DNA from 4 places in the Lysinibacillus phoenicis genome. Region 1 is predicted to be linked to each of the others. Evidence: riboswitches for the same ligand, from Rfam matches in the RefSeq annotation. Region 1 holds a riboswitch; each other region holds the start of a gene.

Region 1 (4,217 bases):
TAAAGATCTTCTGGTTGAATTCCTTGTTTCGATGTCATGTTCTTACTCCTTTGGATTTGTAATTTTTATTGCCTTATTACAATACTTCGACACCCTAAGTAATATTCCTGCTATTTAATAGAATCTTTTACTATTTCCCAATATTCAGTGGATTTTGTTCTACGATAAAATTTATAAAAGGGCTCATGAGGACGTGCATACTCCTGATAAAGGCTTATAATTTGTAGCACAAAGCCTTCAATCTGTTCTACCCCTACCCTTTTTGCGAATAATGTGCCAGCCTGTGCCTTTGCCCCCATCGGTATAGCCCCTAAATAAACATCAAAGCTTTCGTTTTGATAAACGAGTCCTATATCATCAAAAGATGGGTTATAGCAGGCAGAGGCACAGCCATTCACGTTAACACGCACTCTCGAAGGGACCTGAATCCTCTCTAACGTATGATAGAGCTGTTCTGTAATATGCACTGCCTCCATTTTTTCACCATCACAAAAATCACATGCCTTCATGACGATACTAGGTCCTGCTGGTGCGATATGTAGACCCGCTTCCTGTAAGGCTTGAACAGCTTGTGCGGCAGCACTCGTCGGGACGGATACTAAAATACTATAAGAAGCCGAATACTTAATTGCCCCCTTTTCTCCAACAATCTCGGCTATTTTTTGAAATTGTGCTGGCGTGTAATGCTTATTAATAATGCCAGGACTGACAGCTAAGCGTGTAAATTCGCCTTGTTGGCTAAGTGTTTCGAAGGTTTGATCTGGTACGTTTTTTTGAAATGCATTCATGGATATCTCTCCTTATGAAAAAGGAGCTAGCAAAAACGCTAGCTCGGATTGTTGTTAGATTAAAAATTTTCAGGATAGAAGCCTTTTGCTAAAATTTCAATCGCCTCTGCTGCTCGAACTCCTTCAGATGCTGCTGATAGCGGAAGAATAACAAAGCGCTCATTTTTAACAGCTTCCATCTCCTTCAATGCGGGATCATTTTTTAAGAATTGAATCTTTTGTTCTGCTGTTGTTTCACCGTAATCAATGACAACCACCACCTCTGGGTTACGGTCTACTGCATCTTCTTTTGATACGGTTGTCCAGCCGGATTCCACATCGCCAAAAATATTTTGACCACCAGCGATGGTCACTAGCTCATTCATAAAGTTTTGACCAGCTGTAAAGATATCCTTTTCACCGCTGTCAAACACTAACACACGTAAATTTTCATCATCTTTCGGTAATTTCGACTGTACGTTTTCTACGTCTTTCGTCATTTGCTCAATTAAGGCTTCTCCACGATCCTCCACCCGGAAAATCTTCGCGATATTGCGAATATCAGTGAAAATATCCTCTAATGTCGGCTTTGTCATATTGGAAGCTGTATGTAAATACGTATGAATCCCTAATGCCTCTAGCTCTTCCGGAGTTCCTACGCCCTTTTCACCAAAGCCACTTTTCCAGCCTGCATATAAGAAATCCGCCTCGGCATCAATTACTTGCTCCTTCGTTGGATATTGATCTGAAAGCACAGGGACCTTATCGTAAGCTTCTTGTAATGGCTCATAGATTGTATCATCTAAGTAAGCTGTTCCTACCATGGAATCCTCTAATCCTAATGCCAGCATGATTTCCGTTACATGCTGATTTAAACTAATCGCTTTTTTTGGTGCTTCCTTGTATGTTTGCGTTGTATCATTATTTTCGATCGTTACTTCTGTTGTTGCTGTCTCGGACGGCTCAACCTTTTCACCCTGTTCTGCAGACTCTTTGTTGTCCGTTGCATTACAAGCGCCTAAAACAGCTACTAAGGCAATGACCATGATGAGCCATAAACTATTCCATTTCTTCATGTCCTAATCTCCTTTGTTATGAATATAGTTTTGAGGGCATAAAAAAACCCTCTTGTCGCCAAGAGAGAAGCATAGTGAAAAAATGGTATGGTCACCTTTATCACTATCCCCATCCTCGTGGTTCTTAGTTAACTGTTCATATTGGCAGGTATCCTGGCTTAGGTTCATCATCTATACGCCTTCCCATAGCTACACTACAGTGGCACGTTGTATAGACTCCCCATTTACAGTTGCGGGACAGCATCGGAATTACACCGATTTCCCTTTTAAGCAAATGACAAATGCCATTTGCACCAATACATTTTATAATGGTTAATACTATTGATAGACTAGCAGAAGAAGATTAATCACGCAATGAGGAACATGGCGTGACATCCATAATCCCCATTATATTAGCACTATTTCGACATAAAGACGAACTATTTTACAAGAAATATTTCTACGAGAATTCTGTTACAATGGGAAGATAGCAATGGATAGAAACGAGGATTGGTTATGTACAAAACAATTGGTGTACTTGCCCATGTCGATGCAGGGAAAACAACATTTTCTGAGCAAGTACTTTTTCATACAAATAGTATTCAAGCCCGAGGCCGTGTCGATCACCAGGATACCTTTCTCGATAATCATGAATTAGAGCGCAAGCGTGGCATCACCATATTTACCGAGCAAGGTCGCATGAACATCGGCGATGATACATACACGTTAATTGATACACCAGGGCATGTCGATTTCTCCCCTGAAATGGAGCGTTCCATTCGAGTCATGGATTACGCCATTATTATTATCAGTGCAGTGGAGGGCGTGCAAGGTCATACAGAAACAGTATGGCAGCTGTTACGTAAATATCATGTCCCAACCTTCTTTTTTATCAATAAAATCGATCGTGAAGGGGCCAACGTAGAGGCAGTCATGAAGCAGCTACGTAAAGATTGCTCACCAGATGTCTTGTTGATCGATGAACCGCTTCGAGCAGATTATCTTTCTAGTAGTATGATGGAATGGCTGGCAGAGCGAGATGAAGAATTACTCGATGCCTTTTTGAATGAATCGTTGGAACATGAACAATGTCTAGCACAGCTAAAGGACATGATTACAAGTGAATGTGCTTTCCCTTGCTTTACAGGCTCGGCCTTAAAGGATGAGGGCATTCAGGAATTTATTGCCCAGCTTCCTTTATTAACCGATACTCATTTTGAACAGGATGCACCGTTTCAGGGAGAGGTTTTTAAAATACGACACGACAGCCACCAGCGTTTAACCTTTATGAAGGCCATGCAGGGGTCCTTACATGTGCGGGATGAATTTACCTTTGGCGAGACAACAGAAAAAATCACAGAAATTCGCCTTTATAATGGCAATCGCTTTGAAACCGTTCAACATGTTGAAGCGGGTGAGATATTTGCTGTTAAAGGGTTAAGTCAGGCAACTATTGGAGACCGCATTGGCAGTACTACACAATCGCAGCCGTACGAGCTCGTCCCAACCTTACAGGCAAAGGTACAATATGAAGGCGACCAACATATTAAAGAAGTGCTACAAATTTTTCGTTTGTTAGAAGCGGAAGAGCCTTCATTGCGTGTTCTCTGGCAGGAAAAATTCCAGGAAATCCACGTGCATATAATGGGCGTTATTCAGCTAGAGGTACTTGTTGAGGTATTACAGAAGCGTTTTTCATTAGTCGTTTCTTTCGGAGAGCCACAAATTTTATACATGGAGACAATTGCGACAACGGTTACAGGCTATGGCCATTTTGAGCCACTCAAGCATTATGCGGAAGTGCATGTATTAATGGAGCCAAATCCACGTGGAACAGGCATAACTTTTAGCAATGCCTGTCATGCGGATGATTTATCAGTAGGTAACCAACGACTTGTTGAAAAGCACTTATTTGAACGGGAGCATCATGGACTACTGACAGGCTTCCCGCTAACCGATGTTCATTTTACGCTGTTGACAGGTCGCGGGCACAATGAACACACATCGGGCGGTGATTTCCGAGAAGCTACTTTCCGAGCGTTACGCCAAGGACTTGAGCAAGCGCAGAATGTCTTACTGGAGCCATACTATCGCTTTAAAATGAAAGCCTCTAATGACTTTATTGGCCGCATGATGACCGACATTCAACAAGCAGCGGGTACATTCGATGACCCAATCTTGACGGAAACAGATGTAGTGCTAACAGGACGTGCGCCCGTTGCCACTTTGATGAGCTATAGCACAACCTTTGCTGCCTATACAAATGGAAAGGGCGCACTAACACTACAGTTTGACGGCTATGATGTGTGCCATAACCCCGAGGAAGTCATTGCACAAATTGGCTACGATAAAAATGCCGACCCTGAATATAGTTCCTCTAGCATCTTTTGCGCGA
Region 2 (4,217 bases), 580 kb from region 1:
ATCATTTTATTATCATAGAAAAATGTCGATGAATTCCCGATAATCACGGTTGTCAGCATACCAATATCATGTTCGAGCATTTCTGCTAATGTTGTCATCGTCACTTCCTGACGTTCTCTATAGGCACTTTTTACAAGTCCTACTGGTGTGTCTGGCGAGCGATATTCTAAGAGAATTCGTTGTGCTTCTACAATTTGTCTTGTTCTCCTACCACTTTTAGGATTGTATAAAGCAATAACAAAATCAGCCATTGCAGCAGCCTCGACACGCTTTGCAATTAAATTCCATGGTGTTAGGTGATCACTCAGACTAATGGTACAAGCATCATGCATAATCGGAGCCCCTAGTAAACTAGCACATGAATTGATTGCTGAAATACCAGGAACTATTTCTACTTCAATGCCTGTAGCTTCTGTCCAGCCTAATTCGATTAACACTTCGTACACTAATCCCGCCATACCATATACGCCCGCATCCCCACTCGAAATTACGGAGACGATGCTGCCTGCTTCTGCTTGACGAACAGCCTCTTGAGCACGTGATACCTCTTCTGTCATTCCGGTACTGACAATAGACTTTGCACTGACTAAATCTTGAATAAGCTCTACATAGGTTTTATAGCCTATGATCATATCACTTTGTTGTAAAGCTTCTACTGCTCGTGTCGTAATATGCTTAAAATCTCCAGGTCCAAAGCCCACTACGAAAATTTTCCCTTTTTGCGCCATGCTGTTACCCCTCTTTCACCTTTTCGATCCCTTTAATGGCTGTCGTTTGTGCTGTACGCTGTAATGTACCTTCCCGAAGTGTAAAGACATGTTCGTTGTATAATGATTCATGATGTAAATCTTGTACGAGTATTCTTGCATGCTCTGTTGATGGCACTCGATACCAATTTCCTTGTGGATAGGCGATGACTACACAAGCATCCTTGCATCGTCCATTACAGCGCGTTCTTGTCGTATGTATTTCCTGATCGAGTGCTTGTCGCTGTATTTCATCTCGAATGGCTAAGGTAATTTCCTCAGCATCCTTTCTCATGCAGCTACTGCCATTGCAAATAAAGAGATGTGTTTTCATCCCCTCTAAATTCCATGTTGTCATCTTCTGTCTCCCCTCATTTGCTTTCTGGAAAAAGAAAAAACCCTCACTCTTAACGAAGAGTAAAGGTTTTGTAGAAGCCAAATAAAAACGAATAGAATAAAATACAGGTACTCGCTCTCGCTTCAACTTCTCCCTCCGAAAAGTTTGCATGCACAATCAAATAAGCAGGTTTCCTGACTTAAGCTTCATTTTACTATCGCACCTTCCCAAGTTTTCACCAGTGGTACCTGCGAATTCATCAGCTATTACAGTAGCGGGGGCTGTATTGGATTTTCACCAATTTCCCTATTATCTCGAGCTATTCGAGCACTTATTGACGTTTTATATGAAATTTATTATCTTCTTCATTTTTTAGAAAACTGTCTCTATCATATCTTATTATTTTAAAATTTCAATATTTCTTTAAAAATTTATGACAAATTTATCAATTTTGCTCGAATCTTATTCTTTAAAAAACTAAGTTCTCCTTACTTCTATCTAAATTTTCTATATGGATATGCAATTAAAAATTTTTATATAAAAAAATCTAGCACAATTATGGAAATTTATGTTACACTTTGTCGTGAAATCTCACAACTTTATGTTTTTTCGGTGTAAAATGCTTGCCATTTTACTTAAAAGGGAAGCCGGTTTGAATCCGGCGCGGTCCCGCCACTGTAATAGGGAGCTTTATAGATAATGTCACTGTCCAATGATGGGAAGACCTATAAAGTGTTGAACTAGAGCCAGGAGACCTGCCGAAAAAAAGGTGATCGTTTCAACCTACGAGGATAGGTGTGCGGCTTAGCAGATGAGAATGATTTGCTTTTTTTAGCTATGCACTTTTCCAGCAGCGGAGAAGTGCTTTTTTATTTTACGCACGCTACATTCTTAAAAAACTAATCGTTAGGAGGAAAGCTTTTGACATTTTCATGGTGGAAACTTAGTTATTTTTTATTGGCCTTGTTAATCGTGCCAAACCGAGCCTTTGCTATGCATATCATGGAAGGCTTTTTACCCATTGAATGGGCCATTTTTTGGTGGGTCATCACGACTCCCTTTATTATTCTAGGATTGCGTTCCATTCGAAAAACAATGGAAGAAAACCCTGAAACAAAAATGCTCTTAGGGCTTTCAGGAGCCTTTGCTTTTGTGCTATCGGCCTTAAAGATCCCCTCTGTTACCGGGAGCTGCTCCCACCCAACTGGCGTTGGACTTGGAACAGTTTTATTTGGACCTTTAGCAATGAGTGTCATTGGGACGATTGTGTTATTATTCCAATCATTACTATTAGCGCATGGTGGTATCACTACTTTAGGAGCCAATGCCTTTTCTATGGCTATTGTCGGTCCGTTTATTGCTTACTTTGTTTTTGAAGGGGCTCAACAAATAGGGTTGTCATTTTCACTTGCCGTTTTCTTTGCCGCTATGCTTGGTGACTTAGGTACATATATTGTGACTTCTGTCCAACTAGCACTAGCCTTCCCTTCAGAGGTTGGAGGTTTTATGGCATCCTTTACAAAGTTCGCAGGAATTTTTGCCTTAACTCAAATTCCGTTAGCCGTTAGTGAAGGAATTTTAACAGTCATTGTGATGAATTTCTTGAAAAAATACAATGTCAGCGAATTAAAAACTTTACGTGTTTTCTCTACAAAGGAGGCACATTAAAATGAAACGTAATGTATTGCTATTAGTGATTGTAGTGCTGTTAGCCATCATCCCACTGTTCATCCAAAAAGGAGCAGAATTTGGTGGTGCTGATGGAGAAGCAGAAGCTGCTATTGGAGAAATCGATGCAGAATATGAACCGTGGTTCGACAGCTTATGGGAGCCGCCAAGTGGTGAAATCGAAAGCTTATTATTCGTCCTACAAGCCGCTATTGGTGCTGGTTTTATTGGCTACTTCATTGGCTATATGCGCGGCAAACATAAAGAAGGTTAACCAACATGTTGCTCATTGATAAATATGCCTACCTCAATAAGCTAGCGTTCGTTCATCCACTTGAAAAAATGATCTTTTCACTTGGACTACTTCTAGTAACGCTTATCATGAAAGATGAACGTCTTTCACTCATTACATTTTTTGTAATGAGTGCTTTTATCATTATAGGTGCGAAAATCCCGCTTAAATACTATATTAAATTACTATTACTACCAGCTTTTTTCTTGCTGACGAGTCTCGTATCCATTTTACTAGCTATTACACCTTCAACCACTGTCTTACCTGCGCATGTTTGGTCTTTCACGTGGATGGCTTGGACAATATTCATCGGGAAAGCAAGTGTCCTAACTGCGCAACACTTGTTCTTTATCGTTCTTGGCAGTATTAGCTGTTTATATTTTTTAATTTTGACCACATCCGTACAAGGAATTTGTTTTGTGCTACGACAATGGCGACTTCCCTCACTCCTAGTCGAGCTAGTAGAATTAACCTATCATTTTATCTTTATTTTTTTAGGGAGCATGCAAAAAATTCATCTAGCCCAGCAGGCCAGGCTTGGCTACCATTCACCTATGCAGTGGCTACGCTCTATATCTATGCTTATTGCGGCACTATTTGTTGAAATGTTTCAGCGTAGTCGAGAGCTCAACAATGCCATGCAGTCACGGGGCGGTGAAAGCGTTTATTGGCAAGAGACGAGCTCTTATAGCAAGAAAAACTGGCTAGGCATGGCCGTTATTTTTCTAGTGCTCATCGTATATGGAGGATACTTCTCATGAAAAACTGTTATTTTGAACTAAATCAGCTGTCCTATGCCTATGCTGATGGAACGAAGGCTCTGACAGACATTACCTTACACATACCTAAAGGAAAAAAAATCGCCATCCTAGGTCATAATGGTGCTGGAAAATCGACTTTATTTCAGCATCTGAACGGCATCTTGAAGCCAACTGCTGGAACGATATTATTTGAAGGAAATAAGCTTCAATACAATCGAAAGGCATTAAAGGCACTTCGCCAGCAAGTCGGCATCGTTTTTCAAGATGCGGATCATCAACTTTTTTCAGGCACTGTCAAGCAAGATATCGCATTTGGACCACTGAACCTTGGTTGGTCTACTGCAAAAGTTGAAGAAAAAATAGCATGGGCTGTTGCACAGACAGAAGTGGGAAATTTACTCGAAAAACCGATT
Region 3 (4,217 bases), 1.7 Mb from region 1:
GTTAAACAGCGTTTCTTACCACATGTTTGTGCAACAGGTGATACAGAGTTATATGAAGGAGCAACATTTTTAACTGAACGTCAAGGGGGCTCAGATGTAGGGGCGAATGTTGTGGAAGCGAGAAGGGAAGGCAATGAATTCCGCCTCTATGGTGAAAAATACTTCGCTTCCAATGCCGGTATGTGTGGGGTAGCAATGGTGTTGGCACGTCTAGAAGGTGCACAAGCAGGCTCTAAAGGATTAACCTTATTTGCTGTTCCTTGGCGTAAAGAAGACGGAACGGCAAATCATCTACGTATTCGACGACTAAAAGATAAGTTGGGTGTTCGGGCAGTTCCATCTGGTGAGGTTGAATTTGATGGTGCACTTGCTTATGTTGTAGGTGAACAAAGTAAGGGGATTTATTATATGCTGGAGGCACTGAATCTCTCAAGAATTTGCAATGCCGTAGCATCGATTGGGATTATGCGTCGAGGTTTCTTAGAGGCGAAGCATTATGTGACAAATCGATATGCATTTGGCAAGCCTTTAACACAATACCCAATGATTCAAGATACATTAGGGAAATTTGCAGCTAAGCTACATGTAGAAGTAGCGACCGTTTTTGATCTTATTCAATTATACGATAAAGTAACGAATGGGCATGGAACACAACAAGATGTTATTATGAATCGTTTATATATTGCCATTATGAAAAAGGAAACGGCAGAGCAAGCGGTTCATTATGCTAGTGAAGCAATTGAATTACATGGTGGCAATGGTTATATTGAGGACTTTGTGACACCGCGCTTACTGAGAGATGCTCAAGTGTTGACGGTATGGGAGGGCACGGCTAATATTCTGGCGTTAGAGCTTATTCGGTTAGTGGATAAGTATCAGGCACATGAGCTATTTGTCAGTGAGATGGAAGAACGGTTAGAAAAATTAACAGATAGCGCTTTGGTGCAAATTGTGAGAGAGCAATTGGTGAAACTAGCTGGGATCTTACAAATTTTTAGTGCTTTAGATGATGCCACGAAAACATTTGAAGCAAAAGATGTTGCAAAGAAAATGGCGCTGTTATATGAAAGTGTCGTAGCAGTTGAATGGGCGCAAAAATTTGGTGGAAAGTATGAAAAGTTTGCGGACGTTTATTTAGAACAGGCATGGTCATTGCGACAAATTGGAGATCAGATGAAAACCGTACAATATTTTTCTGATATTGTATAGAAGCTAGAAGTCGTCTTGAATAGGGGCGACTTTTTTTCGTTTTCATGTATAATAAAATCAACTGAATAGTATAAAGGTTCTTTACTTAAGTAAAGTGAAAAGGGAAAACGGTGTAATTCCGATGCGGTCCCGCCACTGTAAATGTGAGTTTTTTCAAAAGATGCCACTGATGATATTCGGGAAGGCTTGAAAAGACGTAATAAGCATAAGCCAGGAGACCTGCCTTTATAGTATAGACATAACAGCCTACGAGGATAGGGTGGTGGATTTTGTATCAGTTCTTTGGTGCAATGTTAACCCTTCATCATTCGTAGATGAGGGGTCTTATTTGTGTAGGAGAATTTCTGCCCAAATAAAGCACAGATCAACGAAGGAGGATTCACATGAAGAAATTTTGGAAGATAGGATTATCAGCATTTTTAACACTAGGGTTGCTAGCTGCCTGTGGCCAAGAGGAGAAAAACGACAAGTCGTCTAATGAACCGCAAACACAGCAAGAGACATCACAGGTGGACGAAGCAACTTTCCCAATGACCATAACAGATGCCATTGGCAAGGATATAACACTAGAAGCTCCTCCAGAGAAAATTGTTTCACTTATTCCAAGTAATACTGAAATATTATTTAGCCTTGGTTTAAAAGATGAAATAGTAGGGGTTACAGACAACGATGATTATCCACCAGAGGTAGCTGAAAAGGAAAAGGTTGGCGGTATGGAATACAATATTGAAAAAATTATTGCCCTCAACCCAGATATCGTTTTTTCACATGAATCTAGCATGTCTCTTTCAGAAGCAGCGATTGAACAGCTTGAGTCAGCGGGTGTAAAAGTATTTGTCGTCAATAATGCACAAGATTTTAATGAGACATACACGACGATTGAGCAGCTTGGTCGAGCTACAGGGAAATTGCCAGAGGCTGAAGAAGTTATTGCCAACATGAAGGCAAAGGTAGAAGAAGTGCTGGCCAAAGTAAAAGATGTTGAACTAAAGAAAGTGCTAGTAGAAGCATCTGATGAGCCAGATATCTATACAGCTGGGAATGGTACGTTTATGAACGCGATGCTTGAAATGATCCATGCAGAAAATGTAGCGGCAGATGCTGATGATTGGTATAAAGTTGATGCAGAACAGATTATCGCTAAAAATCCAGATGTCATCGTGGTGACTTATCACTATGTACCAGATATTTTAACTAAAATACCACAGCGTGCTGGCTTCGATACAATTAATGCTGTGAAAAATAAAGCAATTGTACAAGTAGATGAAAACACAACAAGTCGTCAAGGTCCTCGTTTAGGAGAAGGTCTTGAAGAATTAGCAAAAGCGATCTATCCAGAGGTATTTAAGTGAAAAAAATAGCAGTAGCCTATTTAGTAACAGGCACGCTTCTTCTTATTAGCATCTGGTGTGGCGTAGCAATAGGCTCAGTGCATATTCCTTTTGAAGTATTGTGGAATCAGGCGGTTGATGAAACAGCCGCCAATATCTTTTGGAAAATCCGCTTGCCACGTGTATTGTTAGCGGGACTAGTAGGGGCTTCTCTAGCTATTGCAGGAGCTGCCTTTCAAGGTTTGCTAAAAAATCCATTAGCAGATCCATATACACTAGGTGTTTCATCTGGTGCTTCGGTTGGTGCTGTAATGACGATCTTTTTTAGCCTATCTATTCCTATTGTAGGTTTATATGCATTACCCATTTTTAGTATGATTGGCGCTATTATCACGATGGTAGTTGTGATGAGTTTTGCTAGAATGGTAGACCGTTCATTAAAAATGGAGACATTGATATTAACAGGTGTTATTTTTAGTTCATTTTTAGGTTCACTCATTTCTTTAATGATTGCTTTATCTGGTGAAGAGCTACGCCAAGTCGTTGGTTGGTTACTTGGATCTGTATCAATGCGTGGATGGCCATATGTCCAAATGATTATCCCGTTTGTTTTGATTGGCTCACTTATGCTATGGACACAAAGAAGAGAGCTAAATGTTTTATTATATGGTGAAGAGAGAGCGAAACATCTTGGGGTTAATGTAAAGCGGAGTAAGTATTTGATTTTAGCAGGTGGGTCCATGTTAACGGGAGCGGCTGTAGCGGTTTCTGGGACAATTGGTTTTGTAGGCTTAGTTGTGCCGCATATGACAAGAATGATTTGGGGTTCTGATCATCGCCATTTATTGCCATTATCATTTTTAAATGGCGCCACATTACTGATTATTTGCGATTTAGTAGCACGAACAATTATCTTGCCCAGAGAGCTACCAATTGGTGTGATTACGGCATTTATCGGAGCACCTGTTTTCTCCTACATATTTTATAAGCAACGAAGAAGCAAGGGGGTACGGGCATGATTGTGGTCGAACATCTATCAGGTGGCTATGAAGACGTAGCAATCGTCAAGGATATAAGCTTCACTGTTGAGAAGGGGAAAATTCTAGGTATTCTAGGACCGAATGGTAGTGGGAAATCCACATTATTAAAGGTAATGAGTGGTATACTACCAGCTATTGATGGAACAATTACTATAGATGGGAAAAATATCCTTTCCTATAATGCTCGTGCTTTGGCGAAAAAGATGGCTGTACTACCTCAGCTTCATGCAAATGCTTTTTCAAACAGTGTGAGAGAGGCCGTTTCACTTGGGCGCTACCCGCATCAAACAGGTTTTTTCTCGAGTTGGTCTGAACAGGACGAACAGGCTGTACAACATGCTATGCTACAAACAGGCGTGAAGCGTTATGAGCATACTGCCATGGAATTTTTATCTGGCGGTGAACAGCAAAGAGTTTTTGTTGCACAAGCATTAGCTCAAACAGCTGAAATTTTACTGCTGGATGAACCAACGAATCATCTTGATATTGCACACCAACGTCAAATTTTAGATTTGGTTCGGCAGGAAGCTGTGAAGTGTGGTTTAACGGTAGTGATGGTCCTACACGATATGAATTTAGCCTCTCTTTATTGTGATGAATTATTGCTTATGGAAGGCGGACAAATGAGAGCACTTGG
Region 4 (4,217 bases), 2.5 Mb from region 1:
TTTCATTAGCTCCTTAAATGAGGGATTATTAAAAGGCATTTGCGCATAAAAATTTCGGAACATTTCGGGGCTTACTACTTTATAAAAATCTTTACCACCAGCATTTGTGGGCATTTCAAAAGCGTGATTACCCTTTGCTGGTATTTGAATATATCGAGCATGTGAGAACACGGGGTTAGGATTATGCTGTGCTTCCTTGTTGTCACGGTAATCAAAAATAGTTTTAATACCTAACATTTCAAATCGCTCTTTATCTGCTGATGTCATTTTACCAAGTGCTGCAGAGCGGTAGAATAAACCCTTCTTTACAATACGTCCATCCCTTGTCTTATATCCCCCCATATCTCGGAAATTATAGACTGCCTCAAACGGAATAACCTGTGTATCTAACTGTTCCATTCACTACCCTCCCTAAATTATTAAGCATTCTTACCTTTATTCTATAGAACAAATTAAATTAATTCCAATTTTCACGCTAGGTAATAACTAACCATATAAAAATGGCTAGCCGTTAGATCAGCTAGCCTTGAATTGTTATTTAAATAACTCTGGATACACAGCTTTAGCTACTAATTCTACTGCTTCTCCAATACGTGGACCAGGACGATTAGAGATATCAGTATCAAGAGACTGTACAGCTTTATCTTGAATAGCTTTCACAGTATTCCAACCATCACGTGTCAAAATTTCCCCTATAGGATCTTCTGTATAGTTTACTGTTGTTAATATAACCTCTGGATTTTTCGCAATAACCTCTTCCTCAGACACTTGCGCCCAATTGTCTAAATCAGCAAAGACATTCTTAACATTGGCTGCATTTAATATTTCTTGCTGGAAAGTTCCAGCGCCTGCCGTATAAATATCTGGCTTAGGACTAATCTCTAAATAAACATTTTTCGGTGCTTTTACTTCTTTCACCTTTGTTTGTACTTCAGTAATTTTCGCTTTAATCTGTTCGTTTAATTCATTTCCTTTATCTTCAACACCCATTACAGCAGCTAGTTGTTCAATATCCCCATAAACATCATCAAATGATGTGGCAGATTCAATAACAAATACTTTCAGTCCCGCATCTTCTAATGGTTTCAATGCATCCTTAGTGCCAATTGTGTAAGCAATGACCACATCTGGCTTTAAGGCTATAATGCGTTCACTATCGAAATTCTGAGAATCAGATACTCGTTCGATTTTTTGTGCTGCTTCTGGATATGTGTCATACTCTGTTGCTCCTACGATTTTCTCACCAACACCTAGTGCAAATAAAATCTCCGTATTACTTGGTTGTAAGGAAACAATAGTTTTTGGTACTTCTTTAAATTCTACTTCTACACCACGATCATCTGTTACTTTGTAGGTTGTTTGTTCAGTTTGTTGCGTATCCTGTGAAGCCTCTTTATTTTTTGTATCTTCTGAGGTACCACAACCTGCTAAAACTAATATTAGTACTAGCACTGATAGCCATTGGAAATTAAATACTTTCTTCATTCTTACTCTCCCTTTTCTTTTTCATTGGATAGGATTTACTAATAAACGGTATTTCAGCTATACCTGCTTGGTGATTCATATAGACTGCCATGACAAAGCATACATTTGCTAACAAGCCTAAGTAGTCAAAAAGGATAGCTGGTACCTCTCGTTCCTCTGAAACCTTATGTAATGTACGATATGATTTTTTGGCTTCACTGCGGCAAAGATGTAAAGCAGCAGCAGCCTCTGTGCCCTGAGGTAAAACAAAACTTTGTATTTCTTCCTTCACATGACGAACATAAAAGTCATAGCGTTCGCTTAACCAAGAAAGATCTTCTTCTGTTACTGCTAGCTTTCCTCGGACTGAACCATTGACATGGTAAGCCATAGGTAATATAAGCAGCAAATCATCTACGACAACTTGTACATCCTCCTTTTTTACTGCAGCTAATGCAACCCCTAGATGTGTTGTGAGACTATCTGTTCGAATCTCATAATCAACCGTTGAAGCCTTCTCACGCATAAACGGATAACAAGAATAACGTGCATCCTTTTTCACTTGATGTACCCCCTTCCCATTTTGATAAATTCTTACATGAACGATAGCATAAAAAAACGCCGCTCCTTTAAGCAAAGGAACGACGAAAATAACATAATGATTGCCAATTACTATGACATTACCTATGTAATTTACCGTATATCCTCCTAGCTTCCGAAGAGTTGTTATACGTTCAAATAAAGGTCGGTCTCCTGGCTTGTACAGTTCATTAATGAATTTTAATGAGCTATAAAGAACCTTCCCATCTCCTTGGAGACAGTGGTATATCTTTATAATGGCTGTACTTACAGTTGCGGAAACAGCTTCGGTTTTTCACCGAATTCCCGATAGTGCTAGTTAGCACCTTTATTCTGCAAGAATATTTCATTTGTAAAGCAGTTTACCATATATTAATAGGAAAAAACAGTTGTACTCCAAATAGAAACTTTACATCTGTACAAAAAAACACCATCTCGCTACTTTGAACGGATGGCTGCCTTATATTTCTTTTTGTGTTTAACTTCGTGCTCTTCATCAATTAAGCGGTGTGCAATAGCTATTAATTTAGAGTCATTCGTTTGATCATAAAGCTTTTTAAAAGAAATAATAATATCATAGCGAATAAGAGAGGGATGCTTTTCATCCAAACATGTTTGAAATCTCTTAGCTAGATACGAGACAACTAAGTCTCTTTGTACTTGACCTGCTAATCCAATTTTCCAAATAGCTTGTAACGCGTTCCTCGCCGTGGCAAATCGCTCATCATACGTCACAGCCCAAATTTTCAAAAAATCCTCCAATACCCTTTCTTCTGGATCACTTTTTGCGGCTAAGGCACATAAAATTTGTGCAGCACGTGCACGAGCATGTCCATCTTTGTATGTAAGTGCTTGTACAAGCTGTTCCCATACTGCATATGTCCAATCTACGGGCTCCTGCATAATTTTCATTAGTTCCTCGTAAGATTCATATTGAATATCGTGGTCACGCTCTGTTAGATTACTAAAAAGTTGCAAAATCTCTTTTTCCATAATTTATCCCTACCTTTATTGATTCAGAACGTAATAAAATTTGATTTATGGTACACTTAACTTAATTTTTTCGCAAAGAAGGTGAGTTTATGAATAAATTTAATGCTAGGAAATTGATTTTTCGAGTAATTGTGATTCTATCCTTACTTGTAGCTGCCTATTTTATTATCCCTGTGTCCATGCCTTTACTATTTGCAGGTATAAGTGCATTTTTCTTAGAACCAATCGTCATGTTCTTTAAAAGGCGATGGAAGATGTCACGGAAAATAGCAGTTGCTTTTATATACATAGTGAGTGTTATGGTTATATCTATTATTTGCTATCTGTCCATTACACAAATCATGTCGCAAATAATTTTACTATCTAAGCAAGCTCCCTATTATATTTCCAAGCTATCAGATATGTGGCTCCATATGCAAGAAAATATCTCTAAATATACAGAAGACTTTCCACCAGAAGTAAGTGCTTCACTTCAAAAAACCACAATGGATTTCATAAAAAAAGTTGAAGAATTCTTTTTAAGCTTCTTTAATTATAGCAAAGTTTCAGCCTTCTTTTCAGAAATTCCAAGCCTATTTATCAGTCTTCTCGTTTATATGATTGCTCTATTCCTATTTATGCTTGATTTGCCTAAATTAAAGCAAATCACTTATAAATATTTAAAGCCCAACACTGCAAAGAAAATAAAGATTATCCTTAATCGTCTAAAGGATGCAACTTTCGGTTATATGAAGGCACACTTATTTGTAAGCTTTATTATTGGAGGCGTCACACTTATTGGACTTCTATTAATCCAGCCCAAATATGCCATAACAATGACGATTATTATTTGGTTAATAGATATTGTCCCTTTCCTAGGCTCTATCATTATTTTAGCTCCATGGGGACTTTATCATTTACTGATGGGTAACACAGCTATTGCTGTAAAATTATTCATCTTAGCTGCTATTTTACTTATTATTCGTCGAGTAGTCGAGCCTAAATTAATGGGAGACCATATCGGTTTATCTACATTGCCAACATTAATCGCCATGTTCATTGGTCTTCAGTTATTTGGTATTATCGGTTTACTTGTCGGTCCCTTTGTTATAATTTTCTTTATTGCATTGAAAGAGACAGGTGTCATTAAGTTAAACTTTAAAATTTAAAAATTTTTAAGCTAAATAAAAAAAGGTCATCTT

Evidence for each region. Region 1 has a riboswitch for cobalamin ahead of ABC382_RS04410 (ABC transporter substrate-binding protein). Riboswitches for the same ligand answer to the same signal wherever they lie in the genome.
Region 2: another riboswitch for cobalamin. It lies ahead of ABC382_RS01375 (energy-coupling factor ABC transporter permease); the one in region 1 lies ahead of ABC382_RS04410 (ABC transporter substrate-binding protein).
Region 3: another riboswitch for cobalamin. It lies ahead of ABC382_RS12915 (ABC transporter substrate-binding protein); the one in region 1 lies ahead of ABC382_RS04410 (ABC transporter substrate-binding protein).
Region 4: another riboswitch for cobalamin. It lies ahead of ABC382_RS17370 (hypothetical protein); the one in region 1 lies ahead of ABC382_RS04410 (ABC transporter substrate-binding protein).

Annotation. Positions count from the first base shown of each region.
Region 1 is NZ_JBDFMP010000002.1:628,889-633,105, forward strand. It holds gene ABC382_RS04400 (S9 family peptidase) at 1-38, opposite strand, end outside; gene ABC382_RS04405 (precorrin-3B methylase) at 111-788, opposite strand; gene ABC382_RS04410 (ABC transporter substrate-binding protein) at 848-1,843, opposite strand; cobalamin riboswitch at 1,970-2,156, opposite strand; gene ABC382_RS04415 (GTP-binding protein) at 2,339-4,217, shown strand, end outside.
Region 2 is NZ_JBDFMP010000002.1:45,620-49,836, reverse strand. It holds gene cobJ (precorrin-3B C(17)-methyltransferase) at 1-728, opposite strand, end outside; gene ABC382_RS01380 ((2Fe-2S) ferredoxin domain-containing protein) at 733-1,104, opposite strand; cobalamin riboswitch at 1,251-1,433, opposite strand; cobalamin riboswitch at 1,677-1,860, shown strand; gene ABC382_RS01375 (energy-coupling factor ABC transporter permease) at 2,005-2,751, shown strand; gene ABC382_RS01370 (energy-coupling factor ABC transporter substrate-binding protein) at 2,753-3,025, shown strand; gene cbiQ (cobalt ECF transporter T component CbiQ) at 3,031-3,804, shown strand; gene ABC382_RS01360 (energy-coupling factor ABC transporter ATP-binding protein) at 3,801-4,217, shown strand, end outside.
Region 3 is NZ_JBDFMP010000002.1:2,288,489-2,292,705, reverse strand. It holds gene ABC382_RS12920 (acyl-CoA dehydrogenase family protein) at 1-1,209, shown strand, start outside; cobalamin riboswitch at 1,267-1,450, shown strand; gene ABC382_RS12915 (ABC transporter substrate-binding protein) at 1,593-2,561, shown strand; gene ABC382_RS12910 (FecCD family ABC transporter permease) at 2,558-3,559, shown strand; gene ABC382_RS12905 (adenosylcobinamide amidohydrolase) at 3,556-4,217, shown strand, end outside.
Region 4 is NZ_JBDFMP010000002.1:3,173,386-3,177,602, reverse strand. It holds gene ABC382_RS17380 (tyrosine-protein phosphatase) at 1-399, opposite strand, end outside; gene ABC382_RS17375 (ABC transporter substrate-binding protein) at 535-1,485, opposite strand; gene ABC382_RS17370 (hypothetical protein) at 1,469-2,026, opposite strand; cobalamin riboswitch at 2,191-2,388, opposite strand; gene ABC382_RS17365 (hypothetical protein) at 2,482-3,036, opposite strand; gene ytvI (sporulation integral membrane protein YtvI) at 3,126-4,184, shown strand.